DNA from 4 places in the Paenibacillus sp. FSL K6-0276 genome. Region 3 is predicted to be linked to each of the others. Evidence: predicted binding sites of a transcription regulator. Region 3 holds the regulator's gene; each other region holds the start of a gene.
What was found. The regulator Rex, encoded in region 3, represses fermentation and respiration genes when NADH is low (regulators of the CRP and FNR family bind a similar motif). The targets are predictions, from matches to a motif close to TTGTGAAATATTTCACAA.
Positions count from the first base shown of each region.

Region 1: a site for Rex is predicted at 1,154-1,171, ahead of MHH52_RS18360 (flavocytochrome c). Genes of this name have one in related genera too.
Region 2: a site for Rex is predicted at 1,835-1,852, ahead of MHH52_RS28630 (cytochrome ubiquinol oxidase subunit I). Genes of this name have one in related genera too.
Region 4: a site for Rex is predicted at 988-1,005, ahead of adhE (bifunctional acetaldehyde-CoA/alcohol dehydrogenase). Genes of this name have one in related genera too.

Region 1 covers NZ_CP150276.1:3,888,566-3,892,073, forward strand. Annotated here, with positions in the region: gene MHH52_RS18360 (flavocytochrome c) at 1-1,113, opposite strand, end outside; gene MHH52_RS18365 (sensor histidine kinase) at 1,290-2,894, shown strand; gene MHH52_RS18370 (response regulator) at 2,879-3,508, shown strand, end outside.
Region 2 covers NZ_CP150276.1:6,069,415-6,072,922, reverse strand. Annotated here, with positions in the region: gene MHH52_RS28645 (trypsin-like peptidase domain-containing protein) at 1-800, shown strand, start outside; gene MHH52_RS28640 (cold-shock protein) at 1,219-1,419, shown strand; gene MHH52_RS28635 (cold-shock protein) at 1,512-1,742, shown strand; gene MHH52_RS28630 (cytochrome ubiquinol oxidase subunit I) at 1,966-3,369, shown strand; gene cydB (cytochrome d ubiquinol oxidase subunit II) at 3,356-3,508, shown strand, end outside.
Region 3 covers NZ_CP150276.1:4,166,574-4,170,081, forward strand. Annotated here, with positions in the region: gene MHH52_RS19605 (DUF5590 domain-containing protein) at 55-573, opposite strand; gene MHH52_RS19610 (amidohydrolase) at 843-2,144, opposite strand; gene MHH52_RS19615 (redox-sensing transcriptional repressor Rex) at 2,131-2,784, opposite strand; gene dinG (ATP-dependent DNA helicase DinG) at 2,918-3,508, opposite strand, start outside.
Region 4 covers NZ_CP150276.1:4,431,820-4,435,327, reverse strand. Annotated here, with positions in the region: partial or broken gene MHH52_RS20980 (extracellular solute-binding protein) at 1-680, shown strand, start outside; gene adhE (bifunctional acetaldehyde-CoA/alcohol dehydrogenase) at 1,080-3,508, shown strand, end outside.

The sequences.
Region 1 (3,508 bases), 280 kb from region 3:
AATTGCTTGAGCCATAATAATTCCGTCACCCGTCGTCCCTGGCGTGTCTGTAGACATATAGCTCTCATCCAACTCAGGTTTATATTTCATACGCATCTCAATATTAGAGCCAAATCCACCGGTTGCCATGATAACGCCTTTGTTCGCATGGAAGGTCACCTTTTGACCATTTGTACTTGCATCAACTCCAACTACTTTACCGCTCTCATCTGTTAGCAGTTTCTCAGCTTTCATGTTCGTCTTGATCGTAACTCCAAGTTCTTCGGCCTTGGTCTTGAGCTTCGTAATCATTTCCACTCCTGTATGACCGACTGGAATCAGCGCACGCTTGCGGGAATGCCCGCCGAACTGGAAGAGGTGATCGGATAAGAACTCCACTTTTACCTCGTCACGTAACCATTCAGCTGAACCCAGTGCTTGCTCGGACAGAATCTTCACGATTTCCGGCTGCCCTAGATTGTCGCCGCCCTTCATCGTATCCTGATAATATAATTCTGCGCTATCATCTGTAATGCCAAGTGCTTGCTGAACCCAGTTGTCAGGAGCATTCATCTCCCCACCGGAGATCAATGTGTTACCGCCAACGGTCGGCATCTTTTCCAAGATAACTACGCTTTTCCCAGCCTCTGCTGCTTCAAGCGCTGCACTAAATCCGGCACCACCCGCGCCGATCACGACGACGTCGTATGTCTGCTCCGACTCTTCGATCTGTTTCGCATCTGCTACTGCACTGCCTGCCGCCAACGCAATTCCCGATTTAACAACCGCATCCTGAATTGCGTCCAAATACCCCTTGCTCGTCACACTAGATCCGCTAATACTATCTACATCTGCACTATTTGCCTGCATGACATTTTCCTTCAATTGGGTATAAACAGGCTCCGATAGAACTTCATTTTCCTTCTGCTCCAGAACCTTCACATCCTTAATTTTCCCATCCGTAAAGGTTACCTCAACTTTAATGTCACCGTGCTTACCACTACCTACCCCAATGGCCGTCGCCGTACCATTCGATGCTTCCTTTGCATTTTCTTTCGAGCCGCAAGCGGTCATCGTGAATACAAGCGCCAGCACCATAATAATGGACAATACTCTTCCTGTGTGTTTTCTCATAGTTCCTCCCCTGATACTGATTGCATTCGTATTTTTGACATTGTGAAAAAATGTACAATGTGTATTATAGGCTATGCATCTCCAAAAGTATTTGCACATTTCGGATTTTATTTATACATTTTGGACAAGTGATACTTCTCATTTAAAGATGGGATGCAACATGATGTAATAAAGACATGAACTCAATACAACGAAAAATCACATTATATGCCGGAGGATGCTTTCTCTTACTATTCCTTGCGTTGTTAGGCGCCATATACTCAGAGATGAAACGAACGGTCGTCCCACTCAACGAATCACTGACACAGCAAATCATCAATGCCCGAAGCGAACAAATATCCTATTGGTTTCAGCAGCGGATTGGAGAAGTCGAAATGCTCGCCACACTTACTTCTGATCACCACTGGACTCGAGAAGAACTGTTACGCGAAAGTCGCATGCTAGAGCAACGACGAGGCCATGACTACGAGTCCATTCGGATCGTTGATCTAAAAGGAAACTCTTGGACGTCAGATAGCAAGTCTTTCTCTATATTAACGCGAGATTATTATAAAGAACTAATTTCGTCGAATGCTCCCTTCGTTGTTAGTAACGTTATTGTTTCCAAAGCAAACAAAGCAGAGATTGTCGTCATTCTATATCGTGTTGAACCGCTTGTGAATGAAGATGCAGCTTATATTGCAGCAGCCGTCCCCATCCGTAAAATGAAGGATATCGCTCAAGACATTAAGGTTTATGACGGCAGAGGGTGGCTTATCGTTAATTCGGAATTCCCAGAATCGGAAGATTCCAGAGCTGCCATGTCCACATTTACGGCTTCGATCGCCGGTGTTCCAGGCTGGAAACTCATCTTTCAAGTGCCGAAATCCCAGCTTACCCAAGGTATGACGAAGACCCAGCGGTCGGCTCTTATGGTGGGGAGTGTAGTAGGTATCTTCTTTTTGATTCTCGTCCTATTGCTGGGCTCCTCCATAGCAAAACCGATTCAGACGTTACGTCAATTGATGAGACAAGTGGAAGACGGAGACTGGAGCGTGCGTTCTAAAGATAAGCGACGCGATGAGATTGGAGAGTTAGGGCGTAGTTTTAATCAAATGCTCATTAAGCTATATCAATCCCAGCAAGAGAAGAAGGAAATGGAGCTACAGATGATTCATGAACAGATCAAGCCCCATTTTCTGTACAATACACTGGATACGATTCAATGGATGGCTGCAAGTCATGATGCAAACGATGTGGTGGACATCGTAGAATCCCTAAGCACTTATTTCCGGCTCGGGCTGGCAAGCGGCAGTCAATTTGTAACACTAGAACAAGAATTTCAACATGTCGAGAGCTATTTGGATATCCAATGTGTTCGATATGATGATATTCTAGAGTACGAATTGAGCTACGATGAGCATTTGGAACAACAGCAAATTATTCGTTTCATCCTTCAACCACTTGTTGAAAATGCGATCTATCACGGAATTAAGCCACTGACAAACCAGAAAAGCAAGATATCAATTCGTGCATATGAACGAGGGGATCAGCTGATCGTCACTGCCCAGAATAACGGAGTAGACATACCCGAATCAAGGCTGGCGATACTTCAGGAGACATTGCGGAACGGAAAAAGAGACAAAAACGACGAGATCGGATTCGGACTGTATAGTGTCAGCCATCGCATCAAACTTGCTTATGGTGAGCTTTACGGATTGCAAATAAGTAGTAGACAAGGTATAACCTGTATGACGTTAAATATTCCGCTTGGGGGTGACGAATCATGTGGCAAGTCCTAATTATAGATGATGAGAAAATTATCCGTAATGGCTTACGGAAATATATCCAAGAGAGTCGGCTGCCTTTTGAACCATCAGGAGAAGCAAAGAACGCTGCTGAAGCACTATCTCTCATTGAGCAATCTACACCAGACGTAATACTGGCGGATATTAACATGCCGGGTTTGAATGGCCTCGATCTGGTCCAACTTGTAATGAGTCAATATCCTGAAATGGTCGTGGTGATCATTAGTGGATACGATGATTTTAAATATGCACAAAGAGCCCTGCAATTGCATGTTTATGATTACTTACTGAAGCCAATACCCAAGAGCGATCTTAACAGAATGCTTGCAAAGTTAAACGATCACCTATGCAGTCTTCATCCGGACGCAGTCACGAAGCTCAAGCAGGAGATGACGCAGGAATCTATCCCAAATTCCTCTGATCTCTCGCCAATTATGGAGAAGATAACAGATTACATTAACTATCATTACAATGATCCTGAACTGGCCGTACCTCATGTAGCAGAATTATTTCACATTAATTCCAATTACTTGAGTAAACGAATGAAAAAAGAGGTTGGAGTATCTTTTCTGGAGTATTTGACTGAGCTTCGCATCTCGAAAGCGAAG
Region 2 (3,508 bases), 1.9 Mb from region 3:
ACTCCAGCAATCTCGAAATCGTTACAGTGGATGGCGAGACACGTAAAGCTACACTCGTTGGAACGGATAAAGTGAGCGACATCGCGGTTCTCTCCATTGATGCCAAGGGCATCAATACGATTGCACAACTCGGGGATTCCTCTAAGCTTCGCCTAGGTGAAACGGTCATTGCCATCGGTAACCCGTTAGGACTTGGAGACACATTGACTTCAGGCATTGTCAGTTATACCGAACGGAAGGTTCCCGTTTCACTAAATCAGGACGGAGTATATGATTGGGAACAAGAGGTCATTCAGACCGATGCGGCAATTAATGAAGGAAATAGTGGCGGCGCGCTTGTTGATCTGGATGGTAAAGTCATTGGCATTAACACAATGAAAATCTCCGATGCAGGTGTAGAGGGTTTGGGTTTTGCTATTCCAGCCAACCATGTGATAGATACCGCCAATGAACTGGCTGAGAAAGGGCGTATTGCCCGTTCCTACTTAGGTGTATATTCTGTGGATTTAAACAATCCGTACGTTCCTCTCGCAGAGGATCAACGGAGCGAACTGAACCTACCGAACAATGTTAAGGATGGGGTAGTCGTTCTGGATGCTGTTGGACCTGCAAAGGAAGCCGGACTGCAGTTCAATGATGTAATTACGAAATTTAATGATGAACCTATTATATCTACGCTTTCCCTTCGCAAGTATTTATATAATCATACGAAGATTGGTGAGGATCTGAAGATTACCTACTACCGAAATGGGAAAATCAATCAAACGACGGTTAAACTTCTTGAAAAACCAGAGGAATAATATGCTGGAAGTCGGCATATAATGATATAGCAGTAATGACAAGTAGAGCGGACTACCCCTTCGTTTTGAAGGGAGACCTTCCTGAGATAGCGGTACTTTGTATCGCTATCGGGAATCTGGTTCTTCTAAAATGTTGATAAATATGGCAAAAGTAAGCTTATTTAATGAATTTTGACCTGACTGGCAACCCTTACATTGGAAGGTAATACTTATTAGGGTAGAACCGGATAAATTAGTATGCTTGCTTGCCTTTGCTAATCAGGTGTGGTAATATGATATCAATCATACATTTAGTCCCTAATTTTCACATTGAAAAGGGCTGTTATATTTGGTAATACAACCTTTTTCAATGTGTGAATTTTTTCTTTGTTTGAAGATAAAAAGAACATATTAATTTAAATTTGTGGAGGTAACACACATGCAAACAGGTACAGTTAAATGGTTCAACGCAGAAAAAGGATTCGGATTTATCGAAGTTGAAGGCGGAAGCGACGTATTCGTTCACTTCAGCGCAATCACTGGCGACGGCTTCAAAACTTTGGACGAAGGCCAACGCGTTGAATTCAACGTTGTTCAAGGCAACCGTGGACCACAAGCCGAAAACGTTGTAAAACTGTAATAATAGAAGAAACCGTCCCAGCTTGTGAAAGTTGGGACGGTCTTTTTATATCTAGTTAGTCACTATTGACTTACAGGATGGGAGGAACGGCAATGAACTACCGGAAGAAACCTTTGGAAGAAATACCGGAAGAAAATACCGCGATTTGGGCGTGTACCAATGATGGATGTAACGGATGGATGAGGGATAATTTCGCATTTGAACATGCGCCTTCTTGCCGTCTATGTGACTCTCCAATGGTTCGCAGCACGAAGATGCTACCACAATTGCTTAATTCGAATGGCGATCTCAAATCGCTAAAGAAGGGTATTTCCATTACCTAACCAATGCCTTTATGAGTCAAGCTTTTTATAGAGCGCTGAACAACTCCAAGACGGTCAAACCGTCTTATTTTTTTTGCTTTTTTTATCGCAAATTGTGATTTTTGTCACAAATCATTTGAATTTCACCGTTAAATGGACCTCTTTGTGTGACATTTATCACACATAAAAGATTAAATTTTTGACAGAATATAATTAACGAAAAGGGGAGAAGGAAGGGAAAAATATGGATACAGTAATGCTGTCGCGTATACAATTTGCGTCGACGACAATATTCCACTATTTCTTTGTACCGGTATCAATCGGACTAGCGCTCTTGATTGCGATCATGGAGACAATGTACGTTAGAAAAGGCAATGAAGAGTACAAAAAAATGGCGCAGTTCTGGGGAAAGCTATTCCTCATCAATTTTGCAGTAGGGGTAGTTACAGGGATATTGCAGGAATTTCAGTTCGGGATGAACTGGTCTGATTATTCACGTTTTGTTGGTGATGTATTCGGGGCTCCACTTGCAGTTGAAGCACTGGCAGCCTTTTTTCTGGAGTCTACTTTTATTGGAATCTGGATATTCGGCTGGGACAAGGTGTCCAAAAGAGTACATTTGATGTCCATCTGGCTGGTAGCATTCGGTACGATGTTATCCGCTTTCTGGATCCTAGCAGCGAACTCCTTTATGCAGCATCCTGTGGGATTTGCGATTAATAATGGCCGTGCAGAAATGAACGATTTCTTCGCGCTTATTACGAACGGACAATTGTTGGTTGAATTCCCGCACACGGTTCTTGCTGCGTATGCAACAGGCGCCTTCCTCGTAACGGGTATTAGTGCGTATAAGATATTGAAGAAACAAGATGTCTCTTTCTTTAAGAAATCTTTTCAAATTGCAGCGATCGTAGGTATTATTTCTTCTATTGGTGTAGCCGTGGCAGGCCATGCGCAAGCACAGTATTTGGTTGAGACTCAACCTATGAAGATGGCGGCTTCCGAAGGACTGTGGGGTAAGAGTGGTGACCCAGCACCTTGGACCGTATGGGCAAACATTGATCCTGAAAAGCAAGAAAGTACTGGAGAATTTCAAATTCCGTATATGCTGAGCTTCCTTTCATACAGTAAATTTTCCGGTGAAGTTAAAGGTATGCTTGAACTGCAAGCTGAGTATGAGCAAGCCTATGGCCCCGGTGACTATATTCCACCTGTACGTACGACATTCTGGAGTTTCCGGATCATGGTTCTAGCAGGAACATTAATGATTGTACTGGGTATGTACGCTATGTACTTAATGTGGCGCAAAAAAATGGACCGTCCAAACACTTGGTTTATGCGGTTTATGTTATGGGGAATACTGCTTCCTCCAATCGCGAATACAGCTGGTTGGGTCATGACCGAATTCGGGCGTCAGCCATGGACGGTATTCGGACTAATGACAACGGAAGACAGTGTATCGCCTAATATTACGAGTGGTCAGGTTCTATTCTCTGTTATTTCTTTTACAACGATTTACGCAATTCTCGGATTAGTAATGATTGGTTTGTTTATGAAAGTGATTAAAAAAGGTCCTTATGAGATGGATAACGATCACGGGGATTCGCATGATCCATATAACGAGGAGGGCTCCGATGTTATCTCTTAATGAATTGTGGTTTGTGCTGATTGCAGTTCTGTTTATAGGGTTCTTCTTCCTGGAGGGTTTTGATTTCGGCGTAGGGATGGAAACACAATTTCTCGCTAAAAATGATACAGAGCGCCGGGTACTGATTAACTCCATCGGA
Region 3 (3,508 bases):
AACAAGCGAACCATAAATAGTCCGCTTGTTTCTCCTAAAGTACATTTGTTAAACTTAATGGCTGGGTAAACTGAATCCTTCACCCATTCGAGCCCCATCTGAAAACCGATAAAATTGATAATAATACCGACCGCTTTGTTTATAAAAAAGCTGCCATGCATACTCTCCGTTATATACTCCCGGTAACAACCGCTCAATGCTGATGTCCGGAAGATCGGCTTTTATAATGCTACGTATTTTTGCTTCAGAGGTCCCTTTACTTAGTTCCTCAGCATACACAGCGTCGGCGCCTTCAGCCAACTTCCCGTCTAAAGTAAAGCGAACCCATACCATCAACTCGGTCCCAGCTTCATTCTTCCCTGTTAAGACCCAGTACACCGCATTCTCATCCCACACGGATTTCTGTGCTTTGGTTACCTCTGTCAGACCAGCGCTGGTTTTGGCGACATCCTTTGCGATATCTCGCTCGTTCCATTGATCTTTCATAATATAGGCATAGAACTGGATAAGTCCAAACAGAAGGAGCAGAATCAGAACTGACCCCAGGAGGATCCATTTTTTCCTTTTCTTCAAGGTGCAGCTCCCTTTCTAGTAATATATCTTTTTTGATTATATAACACACCCGTGTGTTTATCCAAAGTTTCATGTCCATCCAACATTATCTAATCATCAAAGCAAGCATAAACGCCTTCGGCGTCCTTATAAGGACGGTAAGCGTTTATGTGAGAAATATAAAGATTTTATAATTGTGCAGCATATAAATACTTATATTTACACAAAAGGCCGTAACTTTTGCAAACGCAGAAAGTTACAGCCTTATAGTTATTCCTTATTATCTTAGACTAGCGCTTGAGCAGCCCCTCAAAGGATTCTTGCGCCTTACGGCGGATAGCTTCCTCATCTAGCGTTACACATTGTCCATGTTTCACAACCTGTTTACCATTCACCCATACATGCTCAACATCTTTGGCACTGGCAGAATAAACGGCATGCGACAATAGATCTGTGTGTGGCAGCAAATGCGGCTGATCTATATCAATGGCGATAAAGTCAGCTTTCATGCCTACAACGAGTCTACCCACATCATTTAAAAAGATAGACTTTGCGCCATACTCCGTAGCCATACGCAGAGCTTCCGGAGCTGGAACAGCCGTAGGGTCACCACTTACACCTTTATGGATGAGCGCTGCAAGACGCATTTCTTCAAACATATCCAAGTTATTATTACTTGCCGCGCCATCCGTACCCAGAGACACCTTCACACCAGCTTTTAGAAGATCCGTAACTCGAGCTACTCCACTAGCCAGTTTCAGATTACTCCCTGGGTTATGAGACACACCTACATTATGACGAGCCAGAATCTCGATCTCTTCATCATTCAAATGAACGCCATGAGCAACAATAGACGGACGTGTGAACATTCCAAGCTTCTCCAGATGCGCTACTGGACGTAGTCCGTAATCCACCACATTTTGCTCCACTTCGCGCTTCGTTTCGGACATATGGGTATGCATCGGTAAATCCAAATCATGTGCCGCCTGTACAAACTTAACAAAGAAGTCCGGTGGGCAGGTATAAGGGGCGTGTGGCGAGATCATCGTCGTAATTCTGCCGTCAGCCTTGCCATGCCAATTGCGTGCAAAAGATATCGCTTCCGCAAGCTTGTGATTCTGAACTTCCACTGGACATAGGCCTATTACGCCTCTCATCAATACGGAACGAATACCTGACAGTTCAACAACCTCAGCCACTCTATCCATATGATCGTACATATCCAGGAAGGTAGTAGTGCCACCCTTTAGCATTTCCAGTACAGACAAGGAGGTTCCCCAGTACACATCTTCTCCGGTGAACTTTTCCTCCATCGGCCACATCTTCTCCTGAAGCCACACCTGAAGTGCTAAATCATCTCCATAACCACGTAGTAACGACATAGCGGCATGACCATGCGTGTTTACTAGACCAGGCATGAACAGCAAACGACTGCCATCAACAACTTGCACACCATCTTCCATCAAAGGCTCTTCTTTTCCTATGTAAGTGATCAAATCATCTTCAATAGTCATATATCCACTCAGAACCGGCTCTTCCGTTCCCGGAGTAAGAAAACGTCCGCCCTTGATAATAGTTTTATTGCTCTTCATGTCCACTTTCTTCCTTTCCGTCTTTCAAATAATAAGCAAGGCTTTGCAAATCCGTTGTAAAATCGGCCGCATGAACCCTGATATTAGGTGGTGTTTTTAGAATCACTGGCGCAAAATTCAAAATCGCCTCAATCCCTGATTCAATGAGGATATCCGCTACATTCTGGGCTTCTGAATCAGGCACTGTAATAATCCCAATTCGAATGCCTTGCTCACGAATCGTCTTGCCTAGCTCCTCCATCGGTTGAACTGTAAGAGAGTTGATTTTCCGCCCAACCTTAGGTGCATATGAATCAAATACAGCGGTGATCTTCATGGTATCCTTCAAATAAGTATTGTAATTGGACAAGGCATGACCAAGATTACCTGCTCCTACCAAAGCCACGTTCAGTTGCTGATCAAGCTTCAAGATATGACGGATTTTCTCGATAAGATAAGATACATCATAACCAATACCTTTTCTACCGAAGTCGCCAAAATAAGCTAAATCTTTACGAATTTGAGCGGGATTCAGATCAAGTTTTTGTCCAAGTTCCTGAGAGGAAACGGTTAATATTTCACGATTCTGAAGATCATTCAAAAAACGCAAGTACACAGGTAATCTGCGAACGACGGCTTCTGATATTTTATCCGATTTCATAATATACCTCCTAAAATAAGTATTACTCTTTTCAAACCCTATCTAAAATCACTTCACCTCGTCTCAATGAAGAGCGGTATTCTGAATACCGCCCTTCATTGTAGAGTGAGTACTTAAACTGAAGACGAACGTTTCAGGAAACGCCTCCGTCCTCCAACCACTCTGCTATACGAGGAACCATTTGATCCGTAAGCATATGCTCCATTTTCGGGCCAGGCAACGAATAAAGGAAATACTTCCCATAGTGAGATTCGATAACCCTAGTATCATAAACAATAACAATACCCCGATCCTGCGCCGTCCGTACCAGTCTTCCAAATCCTTGCTTGAAGCGAATAACCGCCTGAGGAACAGACAACTTCATAAACGGATTCTTCTTCTGGGCTTGTAATAACTCAGACTTCGCCTCCGCTAGTGGGTGATTCGGCGGTTGGAACGGGAGCCTCACGATGGCCAGGCAGGTCAGCGCTTCACCCGGAATATCCACACCCTCCCAGAAGCTGCTTGTACCAAGCAGAACAGAGGCTGCACTGTCTTGAAAACGGCGGATCAGCTTGCTACGGCTGCCACCTTCCACGCCTTGACCTAGCACCGTGATCTCTTGTGAGGCTAGAGCCTCTTTCAGAGGATCATAAACCTGGCGCAGCATCTTATAAGAGGTAAACAGGACAAGCATCCGCCCGCGAGTTGTTACTGCCGCTTCCGCTAGCGACTGAACAAGTGT
Region 4 (3,508 bases), 270 kb from region 3:
CTGATGTCAAAAAAGGTATTTCCGGTATTGCTCCAATGGGTAAAGGTAACGAAGTAGGTTGGAACTGGACCAACTTCCTGTTCGAAGCTGGTGGAGAGATTCAAAAGATCGAAGGCGGTAAGGTTGTAGCTACATTTAATTCCGATGCTGGTGTTAAAGCACTGGATTTCTACAAGAAACTTAGATGGGAAGCAAACGCGATTCCTCAAGACTGGGCACTGGGCTGGGGCGATGCTGTAGGTGCGTTCCAACAAAGTCGTACAGCTATGGTAATGGCCGGATCTGATGGCGTTATCGAGCAAGCGTTGAATTATATCACATTTGACTACTTCTCTGATAAAGGTTTGGAAGCACTTGATGCAGTTCTTCAACAACGTACAACGGAAGGCAAATACTTTATCCCGCCGCTCTTAGACTACTACTCAGCAGATTCTGATTTCGATAAGAAGACCAAAGCTGTTTATGACAAATACACAAATGTATACCAATATAGCCCTGACATTATGGGACTTTTGGATGGCAAACCTGAAGCTCAATACAATACACAGGACTACTACGCAACAATGTCCAACGTCATTCAATAGCTGTTCTCCAAAAAAGGAACGGATTCCAAGAGCCAGCTTGAAGCTGCAGCCAAAACAGTACAAGAGAAATTCTTTGATACGATTAAAGCAGAATAGGGAAGGAAAGATCGGCCCCTTTAGGGGTCGATTTTATTGTTGTTATAATTTATAAAATTATAAATCTACAGAAATAGTGATAATCAACTGGAGATTATCACGACGTAGGAAAAAGGTAAATTTCTGTTAAGAAGGGTTAACTTTTTTAAGTGCTATGTTGAGTATCAAGGAAGAAAATGGGGCGTGAACTTTGCTTGTAAAAGTATAATTTAAGATTTGAAGGGATTTATAGCATAAAATAAGGTAAAAAATCTATAATATGATCGAATGAAAGCGCTTTGAAAACAAATCAAAAATACTTTATACTTTGTGAAAGATTTCACTATACAAGGTGGAAATGATGTGATAAGATAAATGTGTAGAGAAAAACAACTAAAAATTGACAGGAGGACGAGGGAGATGGCAGTTAAGAACGAGGTCGCCGCCCAAGTTAAACAAGTTACCGCTGAAGAGTATATTCAGAATTTAGTGGATAAAGCAAAAAAAGCGCATGAGGCATTCATGGCGCTAGACCAAGAGCAAGTTAACACAATCGTTCATGCAATGGCGTTGGCTGGACTCGACAAACATATGTACCTCGCAAAATTGGCCGTAGAAGAAACAGGACGCGGCGTATACGAAGACAAAATTACGAAGAACATCTTCTCGACAGAATATATCTGGCACGGAATTAAATATGATAAAACAGTAGGCGTTATTGAAGATAATCCATATGAGAACTTTCAAAAAATTGCTGAACCAGTCGGAATCGTTATGGGTATCACACCAGTAACCAACCCAACATCCACCACGATGTTTAAAGCGTTGATTTCGATTAAGACACGGAACCCTATTATATTCGGTTTCCACCCATCTGCGCAAGAGTGTAGTGCTGCAGCAGCTAAAATTCTTCATGATGCTGCCGTGAAAGCTGGCGCACCTGAGAACTGTATCCAATGGATTGAAATGCCAACAATGGACAAGACAAACGCTTTGATGAACAACCCAGACGTTGCTCTTATCTTGGCAACTGGTGGATCTGCAATGGTAAAAGCGGCTTATAGCTGTGGTAAACCTGCTCTTGGTGTAGGCCCTGGTAACGTACCTGCCTTCATTGAAAAGAGTGCTGATATCGATCAAGCGGTAACGGACATCATTCTTTCCAAAACATTCGATAATGGTATGATCTGTGCTTCCGAGCAAGCAATTATTATTGAAGAACCAATCTTCGACCAAGTGAAGAAGAAAATGATCGCTAATGGCTGCTACTTTGTTAATAAAGAAGAAGCTGGTAAGTTGACTAGCGGTGCAATGAACGTAGATAAATGTGCAGTAAACCCAGCAATCGTTGGTCAATCCGCAGTGAAGATTGCTGAAATGTGTGGCATTCAAGTTCCTGCCGGTACAAAGATTCTGGTAGCAGAACTCGAAGGTGTAGGCACTAAATACCCACTGTCTGCTGAAAAATTGAGTCCGGTTCTTGCTTGCTACAAAGTTAAGAATGCTGATCAAGGTATCGAACGCGCAGCTGAAATCGTTGAATTTGGCGGTATGGGTCATAGCTCGGCTATTCACTCCAACAACGAAGAAGTGATCATGAAGTTCTCTAACCGTCTGCAAACAGGACGTATTCTCGTCAACTCGCCTTCGACACATGGCGCAATCGGCGATATTTATAACACCAATATCCCTTCGCTGACTCTGGGCTGCGGATCTTATGGACGCAACTCTGTATCGCAAAACGTTACTGCTATCAACTTGATCAACGTGAAAAGGGTGAATCGTCGTACCGTGAATATGCAATGGTTTAAAGTACCTGACAAGATTTACTTCGAAAAAGGTGCAACTCAGTACCTTGCCAAAATGCCTGATATCACACGTGTAGCAATTATCACTGACCCTATGATGGTTAAACTTGGATATGTTGAAAGAGTGGAACATTACCTGCGTCAACGCCAAACTCCAGTGGCTATCGAAGTGTTCTCCGAAGTAGAACCAGATCCATCGACAACTACTGTTGAAAAAGGTACAGCAATGATGAACAGATTCCAACCGGACTGCATCATCGCACTTGGCGGTGGTTCCCCAATGGATGCTGCAAAAGGAATGTGGTTATTCTATGAACATCCAGACGCAGACTTTAACGGTCTGAAACAGAAATTCATGGATATCCGTAAACGGGTTTACAAATTCCCTAAACTTGGAAATAAAGCGAAATTCGTTGCGATTCCAACAACTTCGGGTACAGGTTCGGAAGTTACATCTTTCGCAGTTATTACAGACAAAACAACAGAAAACCATACTAAATATCCTTTGGCTGACTACGAGCTGACACCAGACGTAGCTATCATCGATCCTGAGTTTGTCTACAGCTTGCCAAAAACGGCTGTTGCTGATACAGGTATGGACGTATTGACACATGCTATCGAAGCTTATGTATCTGTTATGGCGAGTGACTACACCGATGGTCTTGCTATCAAAGCGATTCAACTGGTGTTCCAATATCTAGAAAGATCCGCACTACAAGGTGACAAGCTTGCCCGTGAGAAAATGCACAATGCATCAACACTGGCTGGTATGGCTTTCGCAAATGCGTTCTTGGGTATTAACCACAGTTTAGCCCATAAATGGGGCGGACAGTACCACACCGCTCACGGTCGTACTAATGCGATCCTTATGCCACACGTTATCCGCTACAATGCTAAGAAACCTACGAAGTTCGCTTCGTTCCCTAAATATTCGCATTTCGTAGCTGATGAGCGCTACGCAGAAATTGCTCGTATTCTGGGATTGCCAGCTCGCACAACTGAAGAAGGTGTAACTAGCCTGATCAATGCTATTCGCGATAT